DNA from 4 places in the Nisaea acidiphila genome. Region 3 is predicted to be linked to each of the others. Evidence: predicted binding sites of a transcription regulator. Region 3 holds the regulator's gene; each other region holds the start of a gene.
The links. Region 3 encodes LexA, which represses DNA repair genes until DNA is damaged. Its sites were predicted from a motif close to ATGTTCTANTTTGGTTC; they were not measured.
Positions count from the first base shown of each region.

Region 1: a site for LexA is predicted at 2,118-2,134, ahead of uvrA (excinuclease ABC subunit UvrA). Genes of this name have one in related genera too.
Region 2: a site for LexA is predicted at 3,854-3,870, ahead of NUH88_RS13820 (DUF5131 family protein). Genes of this name have one in related genera too.
Region 4: a site for LexA is predicted at 4,170-4,186, ahead of recA (recombinase RecA). Genes of this name have one in related genera too.

Region 1 covers NZ_CP102480.1:20,466-27,645, forward strand. The annotation lists gene uvrA (excinuclease ABC subunit UvrA) at 1-2,098, opposite strand, end outside; gene ssb (single-stranded DNA-binding protein) at 2,298-2,813, shown strand; gene NUH88_RS00125 (haloacid dehalogenase type II) at 2,983-3,711, shown strand; gene NUH88_RS00130 (CaiB/BaiF CoA transferase family protein) at 3,698-4,870, shown strand; gene NUH88_RS00135 (LysR family transcriptional regulator) at 4,895-5,797, shown strand; gene NUH88_RS00140 (class I SAM-dependent methyltransferase) at 5,913-6,740, shown strand; gene NUH88_RS00145 (cytochrome P450) at 6,750-7,180, opposite strand, start outside.
Region 2 covers NZ_CP102480.1:2,983,682-2,990,861, forward strand. The annotation lists gene NUH88_RS13805 (LysR family transcriptional regulator) at 1-751, shown strand, start outside; gene NUH88_RS13810 (dienelactone hydrolase family protein) at 765-1,652, opposite strand; gene NUH88_RS13815 (three-Cys-motif partner protein TcmP) at 1,769-3,040, opposite strand; gene NUH88_RS13820 (DUF5131 family protein) at 3,077-3,838, opposite strand; gene NUH88_RS13825 (type II 3-dehydroquinate dehydratase) at 3,980-4,417, shown strand; gene NUH88_RS13830 (transporter) at 4,476-5,633, opposite strand; gene NUH88_RS13835 (DUF2946 family protein) at 5,762-6,184, opposite strand; gene NUH88_RS13840 (cation-translocating P-type ATPase) at 6,283-7,180, opposite strand, start outside.
Region 3 covers NZ_CP102480.1:280,424-287,603, reverse strand. The annotation lists gene gltX (glutamate--tRNA ligase) at 1-166, opposite strand, end outside; gene NUH88_RS01405 (ComEC/Rec2 family competence protein) at 259-2,370, shown strand; gene NUH88_RS01400 (hypothetical protein) at 2,453-2,761, shown strand; gene lexA (transcriptional repressor LexA) at 2,786-3,550, opposite strand; gene NUH88_RS01390 (molybdopterin molybdotransferase MoeA) at 3,652-4,905, opposite strand; gene moaC (cyclic pyranopterin monophosphate synthase MoaC) at 4,895-5,371, opposite strand; gene trpC (indole-3-glycerol phosphate synthase TrpC) at 5,406-6,212, opposite strand; gene trpD (anthranilate phosphoribosyltransferase) at 6,205-7,180, opposite strand, start outside.
Region 4 covers NZ_CP102480.1:395,868-403,047, forward strand. The annotation lists gene alaS (alanine--tRNA ligase) at 1-2,625, opposite strand, end outside; gene recA (recombinase RecA) at 2,878-3,945, opposite strand; gene NUH88_RS01970 (hybrid sensor histidine kinase/response regulator) at 4,214-6,262, opposite strand; gene flhB (flagellar biosynthesis protein FlhB) at 6,304-7,180, opposite strand, start outside.

The sequences.
Region 1 (7,180 bases), 260 kb from region 3:
GGCCTATCGGCGACTGGTCGATATCGACCACCTTGTCGAGGAATTCGAGCCCCTCGATGCTGTCGAACGGCCCAGGATGTTCCCGCGCGCCATGCAGCTTTCGGGCGATCGCCTTCCAGAGTGTTTCGATGATGAGCGAGGATTTGCCGCCGCCGGAAACGCCGGTGACGCAGGTGAGGGTGCCAAGCGGTATCGAGACGGAAACATCGTCGAGATTGTTCGCCGTCGCGCCGGTCAGCGTGATGTGCTTGCCTTTCTTGGCCTTGCGCCTCTCGGCCGGGATCGGCACCTGTCGGAACCCGGTCAGATACTGGCCGGTCAGGCTCTGCGGCGCGCGCATGATCTCTTCCGGCGTGCCGGCGGCGACCACGGTACCGCCATGGACACCGGCGCCCGGCCCCATGTCCACGACATAATCGGCGGAACGGATCGCATCCTCGTCATGCTCGACCACGAGCACGGTGTTCCCGAGATCCCGCAGACGGACCAGCGTGGCCAGCAAGCGATCATTGTCACGCTGATGCAGGCCGATGGAGGGTTCGTCCAGAACGTAGAGCACGCCCGTCAGACCGGAGCCGATCTGCGAAGCGAGACGGATGCGCTGGCTCTCCCCGCCGGAGAGCGTTCCCGAAGCCCGCGACATGGTGAGATAGTCGAGCCCGACATTGTTCAGGAAGCCGAGTCTCTCGTTGATTTCCTTCAGGATCCGCTCGGCGATTTCCGCCTGCTTGCCGGTGAGGTTCCCGGTCAGGGCGGTGAACCAGGCGACCGCTTCCGAAATCGACATCTCTGTGACCTCGGAGATGTTGAGCCCGGCGATCTTCACCGCGAGCGCTTCCGGCTTCAGGCGCTGCCCGTGACAGGCGTCGCAGGGCGCGACCGACTGGTATTTGGAGAGTTCTTCCCGGCTCCAGGCCGATTCCGTCTCCCTGAAGCGCCGTTCCATGTTCGGAATGATGCCTTCGAAAGGCTTGTTGGTCTGATAGCTCCGGAGCCCGTCATCGAAGGTCATGACGACGCGCTCGCTGCCGGTGCCGTAGAGCAGGGCGCTTTGCGCCTTTTCCGGCAGATCCTCGTAGGCGGTGTCGAGCGAGATATCGAGATGCTTCGCCAAGCTCTCCAGCGACTGCATATAGTATTTCGAGGAGGAGTTCGCCCAGGGTGCGATCGCCCCCTTGCGAAGGCTCTTGGAGCCTTCGGGAACGATCAGGCCCGGATCGAAATACATGCTGCTGCCGAGCCCGTCGCAGCTCGGACAGGCGCCGAACGGGTTGTTGAAGGAGAACAGCCGGGGCTCGATCTCGTCGATGGTGAAGCCGGAGACGGGGCAGGCGAACTTGGCGGAGAAGGTCGTGCGTTCTCCGCTTGAGGCGTCCTCCGCAATCAGCAATCCGTCGGAGAGATCGAGCGCGGTCTCGACGGAATCGGCCAGCCGGGTCGCGATGCCCTCGCGGACCACGAGCCGGTCGACCACAACCTCGATATCGTGCTTCAGCTTCTTGTTGAGGGCCGGAACCTCGTCGATCTCGTAGAGCTCGCCGTCGACCTTCAGACGCTGAAAGCCCTGTTTGCGCAGCTCCGCCATCTCCTTGCGGTACTCGCCCTTGCGGCCGCGCACGATGGGGGCAAGCAGATAGAGCCGGGTGCCATCGTCCATCTCCAGAATTCGGTCGACCATCTGGCTGACCGTCTGGCTCTCGATCGGCAGTCCCGTCGCGGGAGAGTAGGGGATGCCGATGCGGGCATAGAGCAGACGGAGATAGTCGTAGACCTCCGTCACCGTGCCGACCGTGGAACGCGGGTTGCGCGACGTCGTCTTCTGTTCGATGGAGATCGCTGGCGAGAGCCCCTCGATCAGGTCCACATCCGGCTTCTGCATCAGCTCCAGGAACTGGCGCGCATAGGCGGACAGGCTTTCGACATAGCGCCGCTGGCCCTCGGCATAGATCGTATCGAAGGCGAGCGAGGACTTTCCGGAGCCGCTGAGACCGGTCAGGACGGTCAGGGAGTTCCGCGGGATCGCGACATCGACGCCCTTCAGATTGTGCTCCCGGGCACCCTGAACGCGGATATCTTTCGGTTCGGAAGAGGCTGACATCGGCGGAAATCCGGATTAAGAACGAAACAGAAACATTTATAGGTCGCGCGGCCGTGCTTGGCCACCATGATTTTGCGGGTGCAGCAATTCCGCGCGCCCTCGGGTTTCAAAGGATCGCGACTGGATTAGCGCTCCCGGATATGGGACAGTCCGGCAACAAATTCCCCGAGGGGCAAATTCGTAGAGTGGAATTAGAACCATGGCAGGCAGCGTCAACAAGGTCATTCTCGTCGGCAATCTCGGTCGCGACCCGGATATCCGGAGCATGCAGGACGGCAACAAGGTCGTGAACCTCTCCGTCGCAACGTCGGAGACCTGGCGTGATCGGAACAGCGGCGAGCGCCGCGAGCGCACGGAATGGCACAGGGTGGTGATCTTCAACGAGAACCTCGCCAAGGTTGCCGAGCAGTATCTTCGCAAAGGCTCGAAGGTCTATGTCGAAGGTCAGCTGCAGACCAGGAAATGGACCGACCAGTCGGGACAGGAGAAATACTCGACCGAGGTCGTGCTGCAGCGTTTCCGCGGCGAGCTCCAGATGCTCGATGGGCGCGGCGAAGGCGGCGGCGGTCAGGGCGGCGGCTATGGCGGTGACGACGGGTTCAACCAGGGCGGCGGGTACGGCGGCGGCTCGGGTGGCGGATATGGCGGTGGCAGCGGGGGCGGCCAGCCTCCGGTTGGCGGGCCGGGCGATCTCGACGACGAGATCCCGTTCTGAACACGCTCACAATCGCATGAAACGAGCCCGGTCGGATCGTCCGTCCGGGCTCATTCTTTTTTGAAGCGCCGGTTATCGCACACGTCGATGCCGGCATGAAGATTATCGATTTCCAAGATTGCTACCGTCATGGGCCAAATCTCCCGACTGACAATTGGGAGAAAGAAAGATGGTGCAACGGGAAATTCTGAAACGCGAAATCAAGGCGCTGGTCTTCGATCAGTACGGAACGGTCGTGGACATGCAATCCGGCCTGACCGAAATCGCGGCGCCATTCCTGAAAGCCAAAGGGTGGGACGGCGAAGCGCACCGTTTTGTCACCTGGTGGCGCCGGACGCATTTCGAAAACTCCATGATCGACGCGCTTTGCGACCGGGGACACACGCCGTATCGCCAGATCGGGCACAGAGCCGTTTCCTACGTGCTTGATCGTTGCGGGATCACTTATTCGCAAACCGAGATCAAGTGGCTGGTTTCCGAGATCGAAAAACTCCCGCCGTTCCCGGATGTCCTGAGAGCACTGAGCGCGCTACGAACGGCGGGATACAGGCTGGTAATCCTCTCGAACGGTGACAGTGACATGCTGCAGGCGGCGAAGTCTCATATCGGCTTCGAATTCGATGCGGTGATCTCGGTCGATCAGGCCGGGTATTTCAAACCGCATTGGAAGACCTACGCCAAGGCCGAAGAAGTCATCGGGCTCGACCGGTCGAGCTGCCTGTTCGTCGCGAACCACGCCTTCGATTGCATCGGAGCGAAATCCTACGGCATGCGGACAGCCTTCATCGACCGGCGAAAGCGGCCATTCGGCGAAACGCCGCATCAGCCGGACATCACCGTCGCCGACTTCGCCGAACTCGCGTCCACGATGTGCGATGACGGACATGAGACCGCTTGACGGTATCCGCGTCGTCGATCTGACCCGTGTTGTGTCCGGTCCGTTCTGCACCATGCAACTCGGCGATTTCGGCGCAGACGTCCTAAAGATCGAGCGTCCCGGAACGGGCGATGACGCTCGTGCTTTCGCCCCGCCGTACCAAGGGGATCAGTCGGCCTATTTCCTTTCGGTGAACCGGAACAAGAAAAGCGTCGTGCTCGATCTCAAGGCAGCCGCGGACCAAGAGGCGCTCTGGCAACTCATCGGAAGTGCCGATGTCCTGGTGGAGAACTTTCGTTCCGGCGTCATGGAGCGGATCGGATTCGGGTACGAGGAGGTACGCCAGCGGCGCCCGGAACTTGTCTATGCCTCGATTTCAGGTTTCGGGGACAGCGGTCCGGGAAAGGACCGCCCGGGCTATGACGTCATCGTTCAGGGAGAGGCCGGCCTGATGGATCTGACCGGCCCGGAAGACGGTTCTCCCTTCAAGGTCGGCACCTCGATCGCGGATCTGGCATCAGGTCTAGTCGCCTCGCAGGCGATCATCGCGGCGCTCTATGCGCGTCAGCGCGGCGGTACCGGGCAACACATACAGATCTCGATGTACGAAGTCGTCGCATCGCTGCTGACCTTCAATGCCGGCATCTATTTCGCCACCGGCCAGACACCTCGGCGTCGAGGGAACGCGCATCCGACGATCGTGCCATACGAGCCATTCGAGGCGAATGATGGGTGGATCAATCTCGGCATCGCCAATGATGCGCTCTGGACCTCCTTCTGTCGGGCGATCGAACGCCCGGATCTTGCCGTGGACCCGCGGTTCCTTCAGGCGGAAGAGCGGGTGCGCAACAGGAAGGCCCTGACCCCCGTCGTAGCCTCCATCATCGCCGGGAGGAGCCGGGACGACTGGCTGAATTTGCTGAGTCCTCTCGGGATTCCCTGCGGGGCCATCCGAACGGTTGCCGAGGTCTGCGACGGCCCCGTTCTGGCCGCACGCGATATGATCGCGGAAATGCAGCACGGTACTGCCGGGCGCGTCAAAAATATCAAAAATCCCGCGAGGATGGGCGGAACGCCGCTTGAGGTCTATCGCGCCCCGCCGACGCTGGGAGAACATAGCGAGGAGGTCCTGAGTGCACTTCGGGAAAACAGAGAGAATGGTCATGGCGCGGACAAGTGAGTGTCTGGCCGATATGATGGCGGCATGAGCCTGCACAAGACTGATCTCAATCTTCTCAAGGCTTTCGATGCGCTAATGCAGACGCGCCACGTCTCGAGGGCTGCCGCGCTCATCGGTATGGGGCAACCGGGAATGAGCGCGGCGCTGAGCCGTCTCCGGGCGACGTTCCAGGACGAACTTCTGGTCAAGCAGGGTGGGGAGATGGTGCCGACGCCGCGAGCCCTCGCTCTAGAGCCGGATGTCAGACGGATGCTGCGGGAAATCGGCCGGCTGGTGACGGAACCCGATCCATTCGAGCCGAAACTGAGCCGTCGCTGCGTTCCTGTGAGGCTGTCGGATTTGTTGTCTCGCCTTCTGTTGCCGGAGCTGCTCGAACGATTCGACAGAGAGGCTCCGGGCATGAGCCTGGAAATCCTGCACCTGGGACCTGACGCCACGGTCGACGGACTTGAGAGAAACCTGGTGGAACTGGCCGTGAGCACCGACCTGCACGCGCCGAAATCGATCCAGAGCGAGTTTTATTTCCGGGACAATGTGGTCGTTGTGGCTCGCAACGGGCATCCGGCACGCGAAACGCTCGGAACGCTCGAAGGCTTTCTCGCGGCGCCGCAGGTCAAGATTGCTCAAAGCCCGATCGACGACCGTTTTGCCGACCGTCAGCTCGCGCGCATGGGCCGAAAGCGCAAAATTCGGGCAACTGTGCCGCATTGGCTTGCGGTTCCGGATATTGTCGCGCGCACAGATCTGGTTGCGATCCTGCCACGGAGCATTGCCGGCAAGGAGCAAGAAAATTATGGCCTGATGTTGATCGAACCGCCTTTCGAGGACAGCTCATTCGATTGGTCGCTTTACTGGCGTCGCCGCCTTTCCGACGACCCGGCCATACTCTTCCTGCGTGACATGTTTCTGCGGATCAAGCCCGACTGACGATGCCTCCCCGAGCTTGCCAATAGACCGGAAGTTCCATACTCAATGGTCCAGTCCGAAATGCAGGCCGGTTGTCGGGAAGCCAATCGGACAGTCTCTCGGGGTGGAGAGTGCAATGGACCGGTTTCTGGAAGCCAACAGGCGCAAATGGAATGAGCTGGCGGAGGTTAACTTCTCTTCCTCCAATAGCGACTATGACGTCGGATCATTCATCGAAGCCCCGGATGGAATCGAGGGGCTCCACAAGACAGAGCGTGAGGAACTCGGTTCGGTCGAGGGGCTCGATATCCTCCATCTGCAGTGCCATTTCGGTAAGGACACCATCCGCCTGAAGCGTTCCGGCGCACGTAGCGCAACGGGACTGGACTTCTCCCCGGTCGCAATAGAGAACGCACGCGCATTGGCGGGGGCGACAGGAACCGACGTCACCTTCGTGCAAGGCAACCTCTACGACGCTCCGAAGCTGATCGACGGCAAATTCGATCTCGTCTATGTCACGTGGGGGACGATCTGCTGGCTGCCGGATATCGAGGAATGGGCAAGGATCGTGGCCCATTTTCTGAAACCGGGAGGACGGTTCTATTTCCTGGACCAGCATCCGGTGGCCCTGAGTTTCGACGATCTGGCGCCGGCCCCTCATGCCCCTGTCTACGACTACTTCCACAAGCCCGAACCGATCACTTTCGACGGAAGCGAGGCCTATGCCGACGAAACGGCGGTTCTGAAAACCGAACGGAGTTACGAGTGGACTCATCCGGTCGGCGAGGTTGTAACCGCGCTGATCGAAGCCGGGCTCGGCATCGAGTATCTCCACGAGTTCGATACGGTTGCCTGGAAGGCATTTGCGTATCTGGTGCCGTGCGAGGGCGGCTTGTTCCGATTGCCCGAAGGGATGCCGCGGCTTCCTCTCAGCTATTCGATCTCGGCGCGGAAACAGGACTGAATCGGCGCTTCAGGCGTCGAATTCGAGATGGAAATGCTGCGGATGCGGAGTGCCCCCTGAATCGATCTGGCCCGCTGCCCCCGGGGCCCGCCGGAGGTTCCTTTGCTTCAGCAGCGGTTTCAGGATTGCCGGGATAAGCGCCGCGTTGATGATGGCGCCGAAACAGGTGTGCATGCCATAACCCCAGATGATGTAGTCCTCCCAGGGGCGGTCTGTCCGGAAGCTGTTGGCATCCCGGATCTGGTAATTGTCGAACATCGCCGAAAGCGTGGCCGCGAAGACGAGGGTGCCTTTCCTGATCGTGACCTGCCGGAGCGTCGACGGGGCGATAACGGCATCGCGTGTCGCACGCCGGTAGATGACCGGATTGTGCGGATTGAAACGCAGGGCTTCCCAGATATAGCTCGCCATGCGGGTGTCGTCGTTCGCCTGTGCGGCCT
Region 2 (7,180 bases), 2.0 Mb from region 3:
CCGGGCGGCGGACCGGCTTGCCCGCCATGCGGGACTTGCCTTCGGAGAGCTGGCGCAGGGGCTCGAGGATGTCGCCGCCTATAACGGGAGGGACACGGCGCGGATCACGCTCGGCACGCTGCCGCTCGCCCGGACCTATGTCCTGCCGCGTGCCATCACCGCCTTTCTGGAGGAGCGGCCCGACGCCTATATCAGCGTTGTCGACGGTCCTTACGAGTCATTGCTGCAAGCGCTCCGGCACGGCGAGATCGATATGCTGATCGGCGCCTTGCGGGAGCCGGACGTGATCGCCGATGTCGAGCAGCGTGCCCTGTTCGAGGACAGGCTGGAACTGGTTGCCCGCCCGGACCATCCTCTCGCCGGACGCTGGGATCTCACCCTTGAGGCCCTGTCCGACTATACATGGATCGTGCCGCGGCCGGGTGCGCCGACGCGGGACAAGTTCGACGAGATGTTCGACGGCCGGGGCGATCTCCGGCCGACCCATATCGTCGAGGCGAGTTCCCTGATCCTGATCCGCGGCGTGCTGACGGAAAGCGATGCCGTCGCTCTCATCTCGGCGCATCAGGTGCGGCACGAGGTCTCCCTCGACATCCTTACCCGGCTGAATTTCCGCGTGCCGTCCGCGCCGCGCCGGATCGGCCTGTCGCTGCGCCGCGGGTGGCGCCCGACGGCCTCGCAAAAGCGCATGATCGAGCTTCTGGTCGAGGCCGGTACCGAGGTCGCGGTACGCTATCCGGGAGCGCATTGACGCCGGTCGTGGATTACCCCGCGAGATGTTCTCTGAAATGCGCCACCGTGCGCTCCCAGGCGATTTTCGCCTGCGTCTCGTCGTAGCGCGGCGTCGAGTTGTTATGAAAGCCGTGCTTGGTGCCGGGATAGACGAACATCCGGTAATCGACACCGTTCGCCTTCAGCGCGGCTTCGTATTCATCCTTGCCGGCATTGATGCGCGGGTCCTCCTCGGCATACTGGACCATCATCGCCGCCTTGATGTTGGGGACATCCGCCGCCTCCGGTGAGCGCCCGTAGAACGGCACCCCGGCGGCGAGATCCGCCCCCATCTCGGTCGCGAGCCAGTTCGTCACGCCGCCGCCGAAACAGAACCCGGTGGCGCCCAGCTTCCCATTCGAAAGCGGATGGTCCTTCAGGAACTTCGCGCCGTTCAGCAGATCGACCATCAGCTTGTCCCGGTCGAGACTGCGCTGCATGACCTTGCCGTCATCGTCGTTGCCCGGATAGCCGCCGAGCGGCCAGAGCCCGTCCGGCGCGAAGGCGAGGAAGCCCTCGACGGCCGCGCGCCGCGCCACGTCCTCGATATGCGGGTTCAGCCCGCGGTTTTCATGGATCACCAGCACGGCAGGGAACGGCCCCGAGCCGGCCGGCTGGACAAGGTAGCCGCGCATCTCCTCCTCGCCGTTGCCGCCCGGAGAGTCGTAAAGCTCGTAGGTCGCCTTGATGCGCGGGTCGGTGAAGGAGACGGTCTGGGCCGCCGCATAGTCCGGCAGCAGGGCCTGCGCCATCGCAAGGCCGGAGCCCCCGACCACAGCCATGGCCGCCGCCCGCCTCAGGAACTCGCGCCGCTCCATCCCGGAATGGCAATACTCGTCGTAAAGCGCGTAGATCTTCGGATCGATTTTCTGCTCGTCCATTTCCCTGCCTCCCTCCGGCCGGTTGTGCTTGTTGGAGGGAAATAGCGTGCGGCGGCACACTGGAAAGGGTGGGCTCTTGCACCCATCTGGCTGCTGGAGACGTCCATGCCAATTCTTTAATTTTCTGTTTTTATTTGAAATCCTGGAAATATTAATTGGCGGGAAAGTTGAATTCTATCCGTTGGTTTTAATTTGGCAGCATTCCTTTTTAGTTTTCCTGATGGCGTTATGATCTCAATCGCGTTCTCGCGGTGGAGAAACATCAGGGATTCGGCAATTTGATCGAGGCGAGCTGCGGTGTCGTTCGCGATAAGAGTCTGAAAAGTCTCAAATGTTATGGGTCCGTGGCTGTCCTGTGACTCCACTTTTTCAGGTATTTCATTTATCAGAGCTGTCTCCATGCTCATTTCTGCATTGTGATCAAATTCGAAATCAAAAGGCAGGCTGTCTTCCCAGTGCGGGTCAAAACCGAGCATTCGCAGCCCTGCTTTGCCTTGATGGAGAGAGGCGTTCTGCAGAGCCCAATGGCTTGAAGTCATGACATTTCTAGCTGTTGGGTGTTTTGAAAGATGAATAAGCCAGAGATCTCTGCCTGCCTGCGCAGATCGAATGAAGAATGGTGTGAAAAATGGTGCGCGTGTAACTGCTCGAATATGCTGTATCATTAATCTCTGTACTAAGTACCTATGTTCGCGAATGCCTTTTGTTTTTAAGAATTTTATTATTTGAAATTCTGTGAGTTCAATCGGTGCAACGGCCTTTAGGAAGGATGCGTTATTCGACATGTAGTCGATCAACCAGTCTATGGCGAAAGTAAGAATGATCTCTGAGCGCGGTAATTGATCTAGTATTTTTCTGCAAATAGTGAGCGGTACGTCCTTGTATCCGTATTGGTCTAGTAGAAAGATAGTTCTTCCGGCTCTAGATCGACTTGATATATCTGATAATATTTGTTCGTAGTGCTGGGAAAAATCGCCATTTATCAAATGAATTTTTTTGTTTAATTGATGTATTTGATCAGAGTTGTTGATCTCATTTTTGAGATAGGCGATTGCGTTTTCCGATTTGTCGATGAAATAAAAATTTGCGTCGATATGAAGCTTTTTTATACGGTTGCGGTTTATTTCCTTTTCAGCCGCAGAGATAGAACCAAGCATAATCATCGGAGTGCCTGGCACCTGAGATCCGTCAGGTGATTGGAAGGCTCCTCCGCCACAAAATCCGTCGACCAAGGAGATTTGGAGCCGTTCGGTGCGGGGATCTCTGACCACCGCTCTAAAATATTCAGCTAGATAATGACTTAGAAGATTTAGCTTGGCCGCACTATGTGACTGTAGAGGTGGTGGCTTGTTGCCGACGACCCACTCAAAGTTGTCAATCTCTTTCATTCTTCTGCCATAGCGAATATGACAGCTCAGATCAAGTCAGGATCGTGCGAACATTTCGGACATGGGTTTTTTCATTCGGTGAACCGGAAAGCCGTCCCAGATCTCTCCATCAAGGGTTCTGCCGCCAGATTTAGGGCGTGGACCGCCCCACTGCTTGAAGAAGAAGGAGACGTCTTGCCTTAAGCATTGATCTCGCAGTTCTCTAGCCCATTTCGGATCCATCGGGCGTGCTTTGGGGCCGCTTTCACCTCCTACAATTGCCCAAGCAATCCCGCCTAAATTGACTTTGCCGATAGGCCCAAGCAATGGTTCGAAAGATACGAAACGAATAGATGCGTTTGCTTGTTTCAAATGCTCGATGCGACTTGAGTGTTCTCGATCTTCAACAGATACCCCAAGCCATATGTGATCCGGTGCGACTGATTCTTGATATCTCTGATTTATGTATTTCCGAAGTAGTGAGCTGCGTTTTGTAAGAACTTGGAATACGTGCTGATCGGCAGATTCCATAGTCTCAAATACGGAGTTGATATATGAAACCGGTACATCTTTATGAAATAGATCGCTCATTGAATTCACAAAAATGAGCCTTGGCTTCTTCCAGCGCAGGGGCTGCTCTAACCTATCTGGCCATAAGCGCAGATCGAAGCCCTGTTCATATGGATGCCCGTCAATTCCGCGCCATCGCTCAGCGAACCGTGACGCATAACAATTGTCGCAACCCGGACCGATTTTCGTGCAACCGGTTACCGGATTCCAAGTGGCGTCTGTCCATTCAATCTCTGATGCTTGAGCCATAGAATCACCTTGAGTGTGTTCTAGTTTTGTTCGTGTTGTGCGTCAATATGATTTCTGTGTCTCTATCAACAATTGCACTGATCCCAAATGCAATTAGTGTCGAGCTCCGGCGATAAAGCTCTGTACCCGCGAGGAAACAGCATGGCCCATACAATCCACATCCTGAACGGCCCGAACCTGAACAAGCTCGGGAAGCGGGAGCCGGCGATCTACGGCTCGATCACGCTGGAGACCATCGAGGGCTGGTGCCGGGAGGCCGCGAAGGGGCCGCTGGAGTTCAAGCAGAGCAATCACGAGGGCACGCTGGTCGACATGATCCAACAGGCCGAGGACGAGGCGGACGGGCTGATCATCAATCCGGCGGGCCTCAGCTTCCAGTCGGTGCCGTTGTTCGATGCGCTGAAGATCTTCGCGGGGCCGAAGATCGAGCTGCATATCTCCAACATCCATGCCCGCGACGAGTTGCACCGGCACTCGATCATGTCCTCGGCGGTGACCGGCGTGATCTGCGGCCTCGGCGCGCGCGGCTACGTGACGGCGCTCGCGGCGATGTACGATTTGCTGGAAGCGAAGGACTAGATAGCGGCGGACCGCCCCTCCCGTTGTTCCTGAAGGGGCGGCGTTCGAGGCCAGAGGCCTAGAACATGTAGGTCACGCCGAGACGGGCGCTCCAGCTCGCGCCGAGGCGGGTGCCGTTGACCCGCTCATAGAGCGGCAGGCCGGCTTCCGCGCCGACGCGCAGGCCGTTGCCCGGAGTGATGTTGAAGCCGAGCAGGCCGCCGATCCGCTCGCTGCCGTAATTGTCCGGATTGGCGCCGATGGCAGCCCCGCTGATGTTCGGGTCCTGGCCGTGCACCACGTCCTCGGTGCGGGCAACGAGCCGACCGGTCGCCTGGAACCAGTCGGTGACGCGGTAGCCGAGCCAGCCGGTCACGTGGTGGATGTTGCCGAGCCGGTAATCCTCCGAGTTCTCCGACTGCATCCGCAGCACCGCCTTGTACTGGGCGCCCCAGGAGAGTTTGCCGGACGCGCCGGTATAGGTGAGGCCCGGCAGGAAATCGACGGTGCCGGAACCGAGTTGCATGCCGTAAGGCAGCCGGCGGGTCATATACATGCCGTTCGCCATCAGCATGCGGCCGGTCTCCTCGATGCTCCCCGTCGGCAGGCTGACGGCACCGACGGCGATGATCCGATGACCTCCGCTGCGATAGAGTGTGTAGGTCCCGCCGACTTTCACGTCGCCGAGGCCGGAGCTGTCGGCGCTGTTCTCGCCGAGCCGTGTGCTGCCGGACATGCCGGAGAAGGTGACCATGGTCATCTCCTTCTCGACATAGGGCACCATCGCCATCACACCGAAATCGTCGGTGACGCCGTACATTGCGCTCACCATGGCCATCCGCGTGGTCATCTCGGTGGGCACCATGCGGACGGTTGCGGGCGGGGCGAAGGGATTGGCGACGGAGGTCGCGGCTTCCTCCGGCGAGATCCCGTCGCTGCCCCGGAGCAGCTCGTCCATCTTCATTTCCATTACCCGGGCGCCGAGCATGAAGCGGCCTTTCATCGGCGAGCGGGCGCCCATGACGCCGATCGGGAGCGGATGCCCGTGGCTGTCCATGGCCATGCCGTGACCGTGGTTCATCGTGCCGTCGCCGGAGGCTTCGTGCATGTGTCCGGTCGTCTGGTGATTGTGCGTGCCGTGGCCGCTCTGCTGAGCGCCGGCCAGATGGACGGAGCCTGCGATCACGGCCGCAGCGGCGCCTGCCCGCAGGAGAGAGAGTCTGAGAATCTTTGCCATGGTTTCCTCTCATGGTCGGATTGGTCGAACGGACAGACTTCGGCGCCCGGCGCTGCTGCGCGGGCGGTCCGGGACTGTCGCGGGATGTCTGAGAGGGGGCGTGAGGGCGGCTCGGGGGCCGCGTCAGGTCACGCCGTCAGGTTCGGCGGGGCGCGGGCCCTGAGGCTGCTGGCAAAATGCGGAGTGCGCGGGCGTTCGGGTTCGGTAAACCGGACGAGCGGCAGAGCCGTTGCCGTCAGCTCTGCAACGGGAAGGAGATTTTGCGGTGCGAGGACCCCGCCTGCGAGGCTGCAATAGATGCAGTCGGGACGTGCGGCGGAGGTCGGTGCCTCGTCGCCCTCCGTGACGATGTTCCCGTTCTCGTCGAGCGAGATCTGCACGAGGCCTTTCGGCGTGCAGATTATCGCCGTGCGGAACGGGTCTCCCGCAGCCTCGACGCTCCCGGCCACCTGGTACGAGGCGAAAAGCGTCGGGACCAGGAGCTGGAGCGTCAGGCAGAGAACGAGGAGCCGTGCCAGGACGGTGCGGCTATGGGCACTCACGCAACGCATGGCGACCCCTTACGGGAAGTATGTCTTTGTAACAAGGAGCAGCTTGTCGCAGCCGGGTCCGGACAGGGAAGTTGTGCCGGTGCGGAGACCCCCGCGAATTATTTCGCTGCCCGAACCCCTCGCCGGCGGCGGTGTGAGAATTTATGCGCCTCCTCGATCACAAGTAGCAGCAGCGACACGCCCAGCAGCATCAGCCACTCGGAGACAGCGACCGGATGCAGCGACAGCACGTCCGAGAGCCACGGCACATGCGTCGCGCCGATATGGACCGCCTGCGCGACGGGGACAGCGAGCACCAGGAAGGGATTGCCCCAGAAGCGGATCCGGAAGAGCGAGCGGGTTTCCGAGCGGCTGGAGAGGGCGTGGATATTGCCGAACAGGATCATCAGCATCAGCGTGAGGTTGCGGGCGTCTTCCGTGCTGCGTCCGCTTTCGATCAGCCAGTCGAAGACGAAGAAGGCGAGCAGGCCCATCGCGGTCCCGGTGATCAGCACATGCTCGATGATACGGCGCTCGAAGATTGGCTCGTCCGGCCGTCTGGGCGGGCGGCTGAGCTCGTTCCCCTCCTTCGGTTCGAAGGCGAGCGCTACGTCCTGGAGGCCGTTGGCGATCAGGTTCAGCCAGAGCAGCTGGACGGCGACGAGGGGCATCGGCAGACCCGCCAGAACGGTCAGGAAGAACAGCAGCAGGGCGGAGAAGCCGGTCGCGATCAGCAGTGCGATAACCTTGCGGATATTGCCGTAGACGACACGGCCCTGTTCGACGCCGGCGACGATGGAGGCGAAACGGTCGTCGGCGATGATGAGATCCGCCGCCTCCTTGGCGACGTCGGTGCCCCGTTTGCCCATAGCCACGCCGACATTGGCGCGGCGCATCGCCGGGGCATCGTTCACGCCGTCCCCGGTGACGGCGACGAAATGACCGGCGCGCATCAGGGAGTCGACGATCTGCTGTTTCTGCAGCGGCTCGATCCGGGCGAAGACCCGCGCGGGCCGA
Region 3 (7,180 bases):
CCTGCACCGCTTCCGGGGTGGAGCGGGCGCGATCGGTATCCTCGATGCGGACGAGATATTTTCCGCCCGTGTGCCGCGCATAGAGCCAGTTGTAGAGCGCCGTCCTGGCGCCGCCGATATGGAGGAAACCGGTCGGCGAGGGGGCGAAGCGCGTGACGACGGACATGGGGCGAATTCTCGTGATTCCTGTGGCTTTGACGGTGCGCCCGGGGCTGGTGCAGCGCGGGCGCGGGGCTATTTAGCACATTGGCAGGGGCAGTGCGAGATTGGACGGACGGGGCTTTTGAGCTCGTCTCCAAGGTGGGGGCGGGGCTGACGCGTTTCCAGCAGGTGGAGCGCGAACGAGCGGGGCTTTGGCTGCCCGTGGCCTTCGGCGCGGGGATCGTCGGTTATTTTGGGCTCCGCTCCGAGCCGGCGCCCTGGAATGGGATCGCGATGATCGGTGTCGCCGCTCTTGTGCTCCTCATGCTGCGCAAGTCGTCGGTACCGGCATTTGCGGCCATTCTTCTGCTGGGTGCGTCGGCGGGTTTTACCGCGGCGCAATTCAGAACGTCGCAGGTCGCGGCGCCAGTGCTTGCGCGCGGCATGACCGGAGTATTGGAAGGCGTGGTCATAACCGTGCGGATGACCCCGCGCGGTTTCCGGACGATCCTCAAGGTCGAGCGGCTCGGGCGGCTTCCGACTGCGCAACTTCCGGCGCGGGCGCGTGTGCTCCTGCTGAAGCGGGACGACGCCCCGGCCGCAGGAAGCCGGATCTCTATTTTCGGCCGCTTTCAGCCGCCGCCGCCGCCGGTTTCCCCATACGCCTACGATTTCCGTCGCGCACTTTTTTTCGAGCGGATCGGTGCCGTCGGCTTCGCGTTGGCACCGGTCACGGCCAGGGCGACGGGCGAGGCCGCGGGCGAGGGGCGCTGGGCCAGCGCGCTGGCGCGCCTCCGGCAGGAACTATCCAGCCGGATCCGGGCCGTTCTGACGGGTGATAGGGGGGCACTCGCCGCAGCTCTGCTCGTCGGCGACCGGGACTGGATTTCGGAGGACGCGGAAACGGCGATGCGGGATGCGGGGATCGCCCATCTGCTTGCGATTTCCGGGTTGCATATGGGGTTGGTCGCTGGGTGCGTGTTCGGATTTGTCCGCCTCCTGCTTAGTCTGCATCCGCGTTCGGCGTTGACCTGGCCGGTCCGGCAGTCGGCGGCGGTCGCCGCGATATTGTTCGCGACGCTCTATCTGCTTCTTTCCGGAGCCTCGGTGCCGACCCTCAGAGCTTATGTGATGACGCTGATCGTGCTTCTCGGCCACTTGTTGGGACGGAAGGCAATCTCCATGCGGCTGATCGCGGCGGCGGCGTTGGCGATCATGGCTGTCCGGCCGGAATATGTGCTGAGTGCGAGCTTTCAGCTCTCTTTCGCCGCCGTGACCTGCCTCGTCGCGGTCTATGAAGCGGGATACTGGACCAGCCGCCGCCGCCGGGACGGATGGATGCATCGGGTCCTGCGCCACGTTTTCCTACTTGCCTTGAGTTCGCTCGTTGCGAGCCTCGCGACGTTGCCCGTCGCCCTCTATCACTTCCAAAAAGCGGCGCTTTACGGAGTTGCCAGCAATCTCCTCGCGGTTCCGGCCGCGGGGATCTGGATCATGCCCTGGGGGGTATCGGCATTGGTGTTGATGCCCCTCGGCTTGGAAATGCTGGCGCTCGTGCCGATGGGATGGGGGCTCGATCTGCTTCTGGTTCTCGCGCAGGAAATCCGGGGATGGCCCCATGCGACGCACAACGTGTCGGCCGCACCTGGATGGGCCGTCGGCATGGCGGTACTGTCCGCGCTCTGGCTCTGCCTCTGGCGCTCGGGCTGGCGTTTTCTGGGGGCCGTCCCGCTGCTGTGCGCCGTATTTCTGTTGCTGCTCTCACCCTGGAGACCGCCGGAGATCCTGATCAGCGACCGGGGCCGGGTCGTCGGGGTGCAGACCGGGCGTGAACTGGTCACAAGTTCGGGGTGGAGCGGCTTCGAAGCGATGGTATGGCGCCGCCGGGCCGGGCTTGGCGAAGATGAAGACCGGGCGGGGCATCGCTTCGAATGCGATCCGCTGGGGTGCGTCTATCGCGCGGAGGGGCTTGGAACGATTGTCCGGTCTTCGAGTGCGCAGTCGCTCTGGGAGGATTGCGGCCGTGCGGACATTCTCGTCACCCGGATTCATGTTCCGAAGGGGTGCACCGCGCCCCGCCTGATCCTGGGGCCAAGGGAACTTCGTACTGGAGGCGCGATTGCGGTTTGGATGAAGGACGGGCAACCTGAGGTGGTTCACTCACGAAATGTGCATGGGGATCGTCCATGGACGGCACGCGTGAGATTTCGCAAAAACGAAAAAGATTGAATTTTCTAGAAAAACCACCGATAATTTTTTCTACTTGCTGCAGCTCGTTAACGAGCGACTTTCACGGGAAGGTGGGTCAAGGGTGGCTGATACGGTCAAGAAACGCGCGCTGAACATTCTCGCCGCTTCGGTCTCCGACGTCGTGGGCCAGAAGAATCTTGCCTATATCGCAATCAAGAAGGCCTCGGACGAGATCGAAAACTCCGCGCGTCAGGAATGGGCGACTTCAGTTTTCGACCAGATCCCGCTGACCAACCGGCGCGAGATCAAGAGCGTCGCCATCAATAAGGCGCAGGAAGAAAAGCGGCACGTTCTGTCCGTACGTGCGCGCGAAAAGCCGCAATCAGATGTCCGGATCGCGGACCTCGGCATGATCTGGGGCAGCCGCTAGGCCGCCCCCGCGTCCGTATTTCTGTCAATATTTCCGCATCAGACCGACAAGGCAGCCTTGGATCCTGACCTGATCCGGTCCGAAGATCCGCGTCTCGTAATTCGGGTTCGCAGGCTCCAGCGCGACAGCATGACCGCGGCGGCGCAGCCGTTTCAGCGTTACTTCGTGCTCATCCACGAGGGCAACGACGATCGCACCGTTATCGGCCGTATCACAACGCCGGATAATCACCGTATCGCCGTCGAGAATGCCTGCATCGACCATGGAATCGCCGGCGACTTCCAAAGCGTAATGGTCGCCGCCGCCCAGCATTGAGCCCGGCACGCCGACATGGTTACTGTCGTCGCGCAGCGCCTCGATCGGCGTGCCGGCGGCGATCCGCCCCATCATCGGCAGGTCGAACATGGTGTCGTCCGATCCGGCCGGCATGGACACAGCCGCTGCACTCTCGTCCTCGTCACGGGTTGCACGAGCAAAGTTCCCGGGGATGACGTTCGGAGTGAAGCCGCGGCTCGCCGGGCGATCCAGGGCTGCCGGGTGTATCTCGGTCTGCGGTGGTTTCACTGCGGAACTGGCGTCCGGGGTTTTCAGGACTTCCAGAGCCCGTGCCCGGTGCGGCAGACGGCGGATAAAGCCCCGTTCTTCCAGTGCGGTGATCAGACGGTGAATGCCGGACTTCGATTTCAGGTCCAGTGCATCCTTCATTTCATCGAAAGAGGGGGATACGCCGTCGGATTCCAGTCGTTCCTGAATGAACAGCAATAGTTGTTGCTGCTTTTTTGTGAGCATCTGAGACTCCCGCCCTGGTTCCATCAGGAACAAAAGATAAACATCGCAAATGTTCTACTTTGGTTCCTGTTTGGCGTCAAGTCTTTGATTACAGGTCTCGATCAGATTGAAATGGATCCGATCCCGAGCGGAACGATATCCACCTTCTCGCCGGCATCGGCGGGGGGCGCATGGGGCGAGCGGATCAGCAGACAGTTCGCCTCCGCCAAGAGGGCCAGCATGGAACTGTCTTGGCGCTCGAAGACCTCGGCAACGGCTTCTCCGTTCTCGTCGAGATGATAGACCGCGCGGAGATAGTCCTGACGACGGTCGTTTTCCTTCAGCGGCTTGGCGAGGCGCGCCTTGAGCATTGTTGTGTTCGGCCCGGTCCGGCCTAGCATGGTGGCGATTGCGGGGCGCAGGAATATTGTGCCGCAGACGATCGTGGAGACAGGATTCCCCGGCAGGCCGAGCAACGGAGTGCGGCCGACATGGCCGAAAATCAGCGGCTTGCCCGGACGCATGGCGATTTTCCAGAAATCGAGATCCAGCCCGTCGGGACCGAAAGCGTCCGTACCGAGGGCTTCGCGGATCAGGTCGTGCTCGCCGACCGAGGCGCCGCCCGTGGTGATCAGGATATCCGCGCCGCTCGCGCCCCGGACCATCGCCTGGATGCCCTCGACCGTATCGGGGGCGATGCCGAGCAGGGTCGGCTCGCCGCCGCAGGCCCGCACAAGCGCCGCCAGTGCGTAGCTGTTGGAACTGACGATCTTGTTAGGCCCGGTCGGATCGCCCGGGCGGATGATCTCGTCGCCGGTGGGGAGGATCGCGACGCGCGGTTTCCGCCGCACCTCGATCCACGGCACGTTCATCGCCGCCGCCATGCCGACATCGCGGGCCGTGAGGACCTGGCCGGCCTTGATGCGGATATCGCCTTCACGGAAATCGAGCCCTGCCGGGCGCACGAAGGCTCCCGTCTTCGTCGCCTCCGTGACTTCGATGGTTGCGCCATCGACCTCGGCGCTTGCCTGCACATCTTCCTGGATGACGATCGTGTCGGTGCCGTCCGGCAGGGCGCCGCCGGTGAAGATGCGGACCGCCTCTCCGGGGCCGACCGTGCCTTCGAAGACATGGCCCGCGGGCGCCGTTCCGATCCGCTTGAGCTTGGCGCCGGCCGTCGCGACATCGGCTCCGCGCACGGCATAGCCGTCCATGGCGGAGACCGCCTCCGGCGGCTGCGTGCGCCGGGCGGCGATGTCGGCGGCGGCGGTGCGCCCGTGCGCCTCGGTCAGCGGCACTTCCTCGCCGGGCATGAGCGGCATGGCCGCGAGGATGCGCTCCAGCGCTTGCTCGACCGGCAGGAGGTCATTCGCCATGCCAGTCCCCGGATTTGCCGCCCGCTTTATGGATCAGGCGGATGTTTTCCAGCTTCATGCCGCGATCGACCGCCTTGCACATGTCGTAGACGGTGAGGGCGGCGACGCTGACGGCGGTCAGCGCCTCCATCTCGACGCCGGTGCGTCCCTTCAGTTTGCAGGTGGCGGTGATGTCGACGGCGCTGCGGCCCGGGTCGCAGGACAATTCGAGCTTAACCGAAGTGAGGGCAAGGGGATGGCAGAGCGGGATGAGGTCCGGTGTCTTCTTGGCGCCCATGATTCCGGCGAGGCGTGCGACGGAGAGCACATCGCCCTTTTTGACGCCGCCATCGACGATTAGTTTCATCGTCGCCGGATCCATGGTGACGGTGCCGGCCGCGGTTGCTGTCCGTTCGGTGATGTCCTTGTCGCCGACATCGACCATCGCGGCGTTGCCGCGCTCGTCGAAATGGGTGAGTTCGCTCAATGTGTCCTCCCGGTGGCTCTTCCGGCCTTACCGATCAGGCGACCGCCGGGACGGGATCGCTCAGCAGGGTTTGCGTGGCGCGCGTGACGTCCGGCTGCCGCATCAGGCTTTCGCCGACGAGGAAACAGCGGGCGCCGACCTTCGCCATGCGCGCGAGATCGGAGGGAGCGTAGAGACCGCTCTCCGAGATCAGGGTCCGGTCCGCCGGCACGCGCGCGGCCAATTCCTCGGTCACCGCGAGATCCGTCACCATGGTCTTGAGGTTCCGGTTGTTGATTCCAAGCAGAGGCGATTTCAGCGCCAGCGCCCGGTCGAGTTCGCTGCCGTCATGCACTTCGATCAGAACGTCCATGCCGAGTTCGAATGCAAGCGCTTCCAGCTCCGCCGCCTGGCCATCCTCCAGTGCCGCCATAATCAGCAGGATGCAGTCGGCGCCGAGCGCCCGCGCTTCCCAGACCTGATAGGCGTCGAGCATGAAGTCCTTGCGCAGCGCGGGCAGGGAGACCGCGGCGCGGGCCGCGACGAGGAAATCGTCGTGGCCCTGGAAATAGGGCATGTCGGTCAGCACGGAAAGACAGGTGGCACCCCCGGCCTGATAGGCTTCGGCCAATCGCGGCGGGTCGAAATCGGCGCGGATCAGTCCCTTGCTCGGCGAGGCCTTCTTGATCTCCGCGATCAGGCCGTAACCGGTCCGTGATGCGGCCTGAAGCGCCTTCGCGAAACCGCGCGGCGCAGAGGCGTCGCTCGTGCGGGCCTTCACGTCGGCAAGCGGGCGAGCGGCCTTGCAGGAGGCAATGTGTTCGCGTTTGTCGGCGCAGATCTTCGCCAGGACGTCACTCATCTTCTGCGGCCTCGTTCAGGCTGTTGGTGACCCTGATCAGGGCGTCGAGACGCGCAAGCGCCTTGCCGCTGTCGATCACCTCGGCCGCCATCGCGACACCGTCCTTCAGATCGGAGACCTTGTCGGCGACCATCAGTGCCGCGGCACTGTTGAACAGAACGACGTCGCGGTAGGCTCCGGGCTCGCCTTCAAGCAGCGCGCGCAGGGCCTTCGCATTTTCTTCCGGGCCCGAGCCTTTCAGGTCTTCCGCTTTCGCCAGCGGCAGGCCGGCATCTTCCGGGGAGATCTCGAAGGAGCGCACTGCGCCATTCTCCAGCGCGGAGACGTAAGTCGGGCCGGTTGTCGTGACTTCATCCAGCCCGTCGGAACCATGCACCACCCAGGCCTTTTCGGATCCGAGCCTGCCGAGCACGTGCGCGACCGGCTCCACCCATTCCTTCGCGAACACTCCCACCAGTTGCCGTTTCACGAAGGCGGGGTTGGAGAGCGGGCCGAGCAGGTTGAAGATCGTCCGCGTGCCGAGCTCGACCCGCGTGCCGCCGACATGGCGCATGGCGGAATGGTGCCGCGGCGCCATCAGGAAGCAGATCCCGGCCTCGTCGATGGCCTTCTGCACCAGGCTCATGTCGCATTCGTTATTGATGCCGAGTGCGCTCAGCACGTCGGCGGCACCGGTGCGGGAGGAGAGCGCGCGGTTGCCGTGCTTGGCGACCGGGACGCCGGCGCCTGCGAGCACGAAAGCGCTGGCGGAGGAAATGTTCCAGGTCTTGGCGCCGTCACCGCCGGTGCCGACAGTGTCGATTGCATCGGCGGGAGCGGTCACGCGGAGTGCCTTTGCGCGCATCGAACGGGCCGCCCCGGTGATTTCCTCGACGGTCTCGCCGCGCACCCGGAGCGCCATCAGGAAACCGCCCATCTGCGCCGGTGTCGCGTTACCGGTCATGATGATGTCGAATGCCGTTTCAGCC
Region 4 (7,180 bases), 120 kb from region 3:
CGCAATCGCCGCCGGCCCCGCCGTGGCGTCCGGGCCGCCCGCTTGCGCCATGTCCGGACGGCCGCCGCCGCCCTTGCCGCCGAGTGCCTCCGAGCCGGCGCGGACCAGATCGACCGCGCTGACCTTATCGGTCAGGTCCTCGGTCACGCCGACGACGAGCGAGGCCTTGCCATCGTCGGAAGAGATCACGGCGGCAACGCCGGAGCCGATCTGCTGCTTCAGCCCGTCCGCGACGCCCTTCAGCTCGCGCGCGGGGATACCCTCGAGCACGCGGCCGGCGAAGCTGACGCCCGCGATCTCCTTGGCCTCGGACGTTCCCCCGCCGCCGCCCTCGGCAAGTTTGCGGCGCAGGTCCTGGACCTCGCGTTCAAGCTTCCGGCGTTCCTCGATCAGCGCCTCGACACGTTCCGGGAGCTGTTCGACGGTGACCTTCGCCGCCGCCGCCGCAGTTGTGAGCAAGCCTTCACGGGAATCGACATATTCCAGCGCACCCGCACCGGTCACCGCCTCGATCCGGCGCACGCCGGCCGCGACGGCGCTCTCGGAGACGATATGCAGCAAGCCGATATCGCCTGTGCGGTTCACGTGGGTGCCGCCACAGAGCTCGACCGAATAAATGTCTTTCGACGGATCGTCGGACGGACCGCCCATCGCGACCACGCGGACTTCGTCGCCGTACTTTTCCCCAAATAGGGCCATGGCGCCGTGCTTGATCGCGCTTTCCGGGTCCATGAGCGTGGTCGTGACCGGGCTGTTGCCGCGGATATGCTCGTTCACCTCGGCTTCGACCGCCTTCAACTCCATGTGGCTCATCGCCTTCGGGTGGCTGAAATCGAAGCGCAGCCGGCCCGGCGCGACGAGCGAGCCCTTTTGGGTCACGTGCTTGCCGAGATGACGGCGCAGCGCCTCGTGCAGCAGGTGGGTCGCCGAATGGTTCGAGCGCGCCCGGCCGCGGCGCGCGCCATCGACCGACAACTCGACCGCATCGCCGACCTCGATCACACCGTCTTCGATCTTTGCCATATGGACCCACAGGTCGCCGACCTTCTTTTGGGTATCGGAAACCGCGATTTCGGTGCCGCCGAGGGTCCGCGCACTGCCGGCATCGCCGACCTGACCGCCGGACTCGCCATAGAACGGGGTTTGATTGACGATCAGGGCGAATTCGGTCGGGCCCTCGACCTTGTTCACCGGCTTGCCGTCGACCACGAGGGCCTCGATCTGTCCTTCCGCCTGCTCTGTATCGTAGCCGAGGAACTCGGTCGCGCCGCAACGCTCGCGCAGCTCGAACCAGACCGTGTCGGTCGCCGCCTCGCCGGAGCCGGACCAGGCCGCGCGGGCCGCCGCGCGCTGGCGTTCCATCGCCGCCTCGAACCCGTCCGTGTCGACCGCACGGCCCTGGCCGCGCAGGATGTCCTGCGTCAGGTCGAGCGGGAAGCCGTAGGTATCGTAGAGCTTGAAGGCGACCTCGCCGGAGAGCGTCTGGCCCTCGCCGAGCTTGCCGGTCTCCTCCTCGAGATGCTTCAGGCCACGGCCGAGGGTCTCCTTGAAGCGGGTCTCTTCCAGCTTCAGGGTTTCCTTGATCAGGCTCTCGGCGCGTCCGAGTTCCGGGAAGGCTTCGCCCATCTCCTTCACCAGCGTCGGCACCAGTTTCCAGACCAGCGGGTCCTGGCACCCCATGATGTGGGCATGCCGCATGGCGCGACGCATGATCCGGCGCAGCACGTAGCCGCGACCCTCGTTCGAGGGCAGCACGCCGTCGGCGATGAGGAAGCTGGAGGCGCGCAGATGGTCGGCGACCACCCGGTTTGAGACCTTGTAAGGCCCGTCCGGATCGACATTCGCCTCGTGCGCGGTCGCCTCGATCAGGGCGCGCATCAGGTCGATATCGTAATTGTCGTGCTTGCCCTGCAGCACCGCAGCGATGCGCTCCAGCCCCATGCCGGTATCGATCGAGGGGCGCGGCAGGTTGACCCGCTCGTCCTTCGAGATCTGCTCGAACTGCATGAAGACGAGGTTCCAGATCTCGATGAATCGGTCGCCATCCTCGTCCGGACTGCCCGGAGGGCCGCCGGGGATCCCTGGTCCGTGATCGAAGAAGATCTCGGAGCACGGGCCGCAGGGACCGGTATCGCCCATGGCCCAGAAGTTGTCCGAGGTCGCGATACGGATGATGCGCTCGTCCGGCAGCCCCGCGATCTTGCGCCAGAGGCCGGCCGCCTCTTCGTCCTCGTGATAGACCGTCACCAGCAGCTTGTCTTCCGGCAGACCGTAGCGCTTGGTGATCAGGGTCCAGGCATGCTCGATCGCCTGTTCCTTGAAATAATCGCCGAAGGAAAAGTTCCCCAGCATCTCGAAGAAGGTGTGGTGGCGGGCGGTATAGCCGACATTCTCGAGGTCGTTGTGCTTGCCCCCGGCGCGCACGCATTTCTGCGAGGTCGCGGCGCGCTTGTAGTCGCGATGCTCTTGTCCGGTGAAGACGTTCTTGAACTGCACCATGCCGGCATTGGTGAAGAGCAGGGTCGGGTCGTTGCGAGGCACCAGCGGGCTGGAGGCGACCTCCTCATGTCCGTTCTCGACGAAATAATCGAGGAAAGTACGGCGGATATCGTTCGCGGTCTGCATCTCGTCCCTCCGGGCCGGCGCCGTCTTGGTCTCGGTCTGCGCCCGGCCGTGCCTTTTCGTGCCGCACATCGCGGCAAACGGGCTCCGCTTTTACTGAAGATGCGCCCCCCTGTCCAGCGCGCGGGCCTTGGAAATCCGCCGCTTTCCGGAACGCGAAACCCCGCCGCTGGTTCCCGGCGGCGGGGTCTCTCACTCTCGGGGCAAATCCGGCCCGCCGAGGGGGGAACGGCGGCACCGGTCTCGCGGCAGGCCTCAGGCGTCGTCCTCGGCCTCAGGTCCCTGCATCATCGCCTCGGCGACGAGACCCGCATTCTGACGGATCTGCTTCTCGATCTCGCCGGCGACATCCTTGTTTTCCGCCAGGAATTTCTTGGCATTCTCGCGGCCCTGGCCGATGCGCTGACCGCCATAGGAGAACCAGGCGCCGGACTTCTCGACGATCCCGGCATTGACGCCGAGATCCAGGATCTCGCCGGTCTTGGAGATACCCTCGCCGTACATGATGTCGAACTCGACCACCCGGAACGGCGGCGCCAGTTTGTTCTTCACCACCTTGACCCGGGTCTGGTTGCCGACCACCTCATCTCGGTCCTTGATCGCACCGATGCGGCGGATATCCATGCGCACCGAGGCGTAGAACTTGAGCGCGTTACCGCCCGACGTGGTCTCCGGATTGCCGAACATCACGCCGATCTTCAAGCGGATCTGGTTGATGAAGATCACCATGCAGCGCGACTTGGAGATCGAGGAAGTCAATTTGCGCAGCGCCTGACTCATCAGCCGCGCCTGCAGGCCGACATGGCTGTCGCCCATCTCGCCCTCAAGCTCCGCCCGCGGCACCAGGGCGGCAACGGAATCGACCACCAGCACATCGATCGCGCCGGAGCGCACCAGCGTATCCGCGATTTCCAGCGCCTGCTCGCCCGCATCGGGCTGGGAAATCAGCAATTCGTCCAGATCGACACCGAGCTTGCGGGCATAGACCGGATCCAGCGCGTGCTCCGCGTCGATGAAAGCACAGGTCCCGCCGCTTTTCTGCGCCTCGGCGATGGCATGCAGCGCCAGCGTCGTCTTGCCGGAACTTTCCGGGCCGTAGATCTCCACGATCCGGCCTCGCGGAAGTCCGCCGATGCCGAGCCCGATATCAAGGCCGATCGATCCGGTGGATATCGCCTCCACCTCGATCGCCTGATCGCTCTGCCCGAGCTTCATGACAGAGCCCTTGCCGAACGCCTTCTCGATCTGGCCGAGGGCCGCCTCCAACGCCTTAGTCTTGTCCATGGGGTCCCGTTCGATGACTTTGAGTGCTAGTTCCGACATACCCGATCCTCCATATCTCACAGGGACGCCTACAATGGCAATCAGCCCCGCATCGCCGCCGCTATAAGCCCCATGGGCGGAACTGGACTGGTTTCCGAGAATGATTATGTACCAATTTTGTTCTCATCAACAAGAACATTTTCACTTTTTGTTCTCGTTATAAATCTAGGATTCTAATTGACAGCAAATACGACATCTTGGGATTTTGGAGAGAATCGGAGAGTTTGTTCTATTTGCGTTCTTTCCGGAAGGCGCGAATCACCTGCGGTCACTGCAGCGGGTGCAGCACATCCTTCACCGTCCCGGCGAGCTGTTTCAGACTGAACGGCTTCGGCAGGAAGTGGATATTGGTGTCCTCCTCGATCCGCTGCCGCAAAGCGTCCTCCGAGTAGCCGGAGATACAGATCACCCGCAGATCGGGCCGGTCCTCGCGCACCTTGCGCACGAGCGTCGGACCGTCCATGCCCGGCATTACGACATCGGTGATGAGGAGATCGATTTCCTCGCTCTTGTCGGAGAGCAACTGCAGAGCCGCCTCGCCATTGCGGGCCTCAATCACCTTGTATCCCTTGTTCCGAAGCGCACGGGCGCCGAACAGACGCACCGGGTCCTCATCCTCCACCAGCATGATCGTTTCCACACCGGTCAGGTCCTTGCGGGCGTTCGCCGCATCGAAGTTCGGGTCTCCCCCCTCGCTTCGGCTGACCTCACCTTCATAGGCGGGGAGGAATATGGAGAAGGTCGTACCCACGCCCACCGTACTGTAGACGGAGATGAAGCCGTTGATCTGTTTCACGATGCCATAAACAGTCGACAATCCGAGCCCGGTCCCCTGCCCGACCTCCTTGGTCGAGAAGAAGGGCTCGAAGATGCGGCCTATAATCTCGTCCTCGATCCCCGAGCCCGTATCCGACACGTCGAGACGGACGTAACGTCCGGAAGGCATCATATCGTCGCCTTGCCGCACCGGCATTTCCGTCACGAAATCAAAGGTTTTCATGGTGATCGTACCGCCGCTGGGACAGGCGTCACGGGCATTCACCACGAGATTGATGACCACCTGTTCGAGCTGACCCTGATCGACACGAATTGGCGCAAGCTCACGGCCGTGCGAGATCTCCAGCGTGATGTTCTCGCCGATCAGACGGCGCAGCAGATGCGAGAGATCCGCAAGGGTTTCCGTCACGTCGAGCACACGGGCGATCATCGTCTGCTGGCGCGAGAAGGCCAGCAGCTGGCGCACCAGATTTGCCGCCCGGTTGGCATTCTGTTTGACCTGCATCACATCCGAAAAGGACTGATCGCCCGGCCGATGCCGCGCCAGAAGCAGATCGCAATACCCGTTCATCGCGGTCAGCAGATTGTTGAAATCGTGTGCGACGCCTCCCGCCAGCTGGCCGACCGCCTGCATCTTCTGGGACTGCGCCACCTGTGCCTCAAGCTGCCGCCGGCGGCCAATATCAATCAGGTAGAGAGCGCAATGCGCGCCTTCCGGCCCTTCCCCCGCTTCCAGACATTGGCAAAAAACAGCAACTTCCGCGCCTTCTTCGCCCGCTTTCCCGACTAGCCGGACCTCGATGTTTTCGGCGGGACTGGACGTCGAACACTCTTCCAGAAATCTTTGGGCGGTTTCCCGGTCCTCATCATCGACAAAATCCGCGAAGGACCGTCCCCTGAAACCGGCCCCGTTCGCGCCCGCGCCGGTGAAATTCCGGAAAGCGCCGTTGCCCGCCACCATCCTCTCGTTGTTGCCGAGGAAGACAACGCCCACCGGCGCGTATTCAAGTGCCGGCGCCATCCAGCTTTCGGTCGCCGGGACCAGAACGGCATCGATTTCCTGACTGTCGCCGCTGCCGGGCGAACCGATCGCGCTCAACAGAACCTGGCAAGCAGAATCGGCTGAGGACGCGGGGAGCGGCAACGTGCCGGCCGTCACCAGATCTCCCGGCTTCGCTTCGCGGACATTTTCCAGATGCTTGGACACCATGAGTCGCATGCGCAGCACGACTTTGTTCGCTTCGATACCCTCGGTTTTGCCATCGGCAAAACGGGCAACGAAAGTTTCGTTCGCCGAGAGAAACCGCCCTTCCTGGGAGAAACGGCAAACCGGAAATGGGGAGTCGAGCTGCGGCGGCGGCGCGTTTCGCAACGCCTCAAGTTCGGCAGTCGCGCCGTCGCGCTCTGCCTCGAGCGCGGCCTTTTCCTCCTGGAGCGCGGATATTTCAAGCCGGCTGCGCCGGAGCCTCGCGAAAACCGCCAGCAAGACGATAAGGGCCAAGAGGATGCCGCCGGCCGCCGCGAGTGTTACTGGTTCCATCCTGCCCCCCGGGGGAACGCCGCATACATGTCTTTTCCGGATCAGCTGGTCGGAATGTAGGTCTGGTTCATCTTGAAAACGTAGCTGATGACCTCGGCGACCGCCTTGTAATACTCCTCCGGAATTTCCTCATCGATCTCCGCATTGTCGTACAGCGCTCTTGCCAGCGGACGGTTCTCAACGATCGGGACATCGTTTTCGTTGGCGACCTCCCTAATACGCAGGGCGACCGCGTCGACCCCCTTGGCGAGGACTCTCGGCGCCGACATCTCGTCCATCTCGTATTTTAGGGCGACGGCAAAATGAGTCGGGTTGGTGATCACCACGGTCGCTTTGGGAACCTCGGCCATCATACGGGTTCGCGCGCGTTCCATGCGAAGCTGCCGTAGCCGCGCCTTCACATGCGGATCGCCTTCTGTCTGCTTGTGCTCGTCGCGGACTTCCTGCTTGCTCATCCGCATCTGATTCATGAACTCGTATTTCTGGTAGAGATAATCCGCCACCGCGATCACGGCGGTGACCGCCAGCGCACCGATGAATACCTTGATCGCTACGAAATGGGTTTCGTCGAGCAAATCCTTGATGTCCATCTGCACCATCATCTCGATACGCGAGAATTCCGGCGAGACGATCAGGTAAGCGACAAAACCGACCATCATCATTTTGACGATGCCTTTAACCAGCTCCATGACTGATTTGAGGCTGAAAAGCCGTTTCGCGCCGCTGATTGGCGATATCTTTTCAAGCTTCGGCTGGATCGATTCCGTCGAGACAAGCCAGCCGATCTGCATCAGAACACCGAGTATGGCGAGCACAAAAAGCAATGCGAGCGCGGGAGCTATAGCGAACCCGACATCGATAAGCATGTCGAGCAGGAGCGAACCGGCCCCGGGTACGTCGATCATATCCGGACGCTCG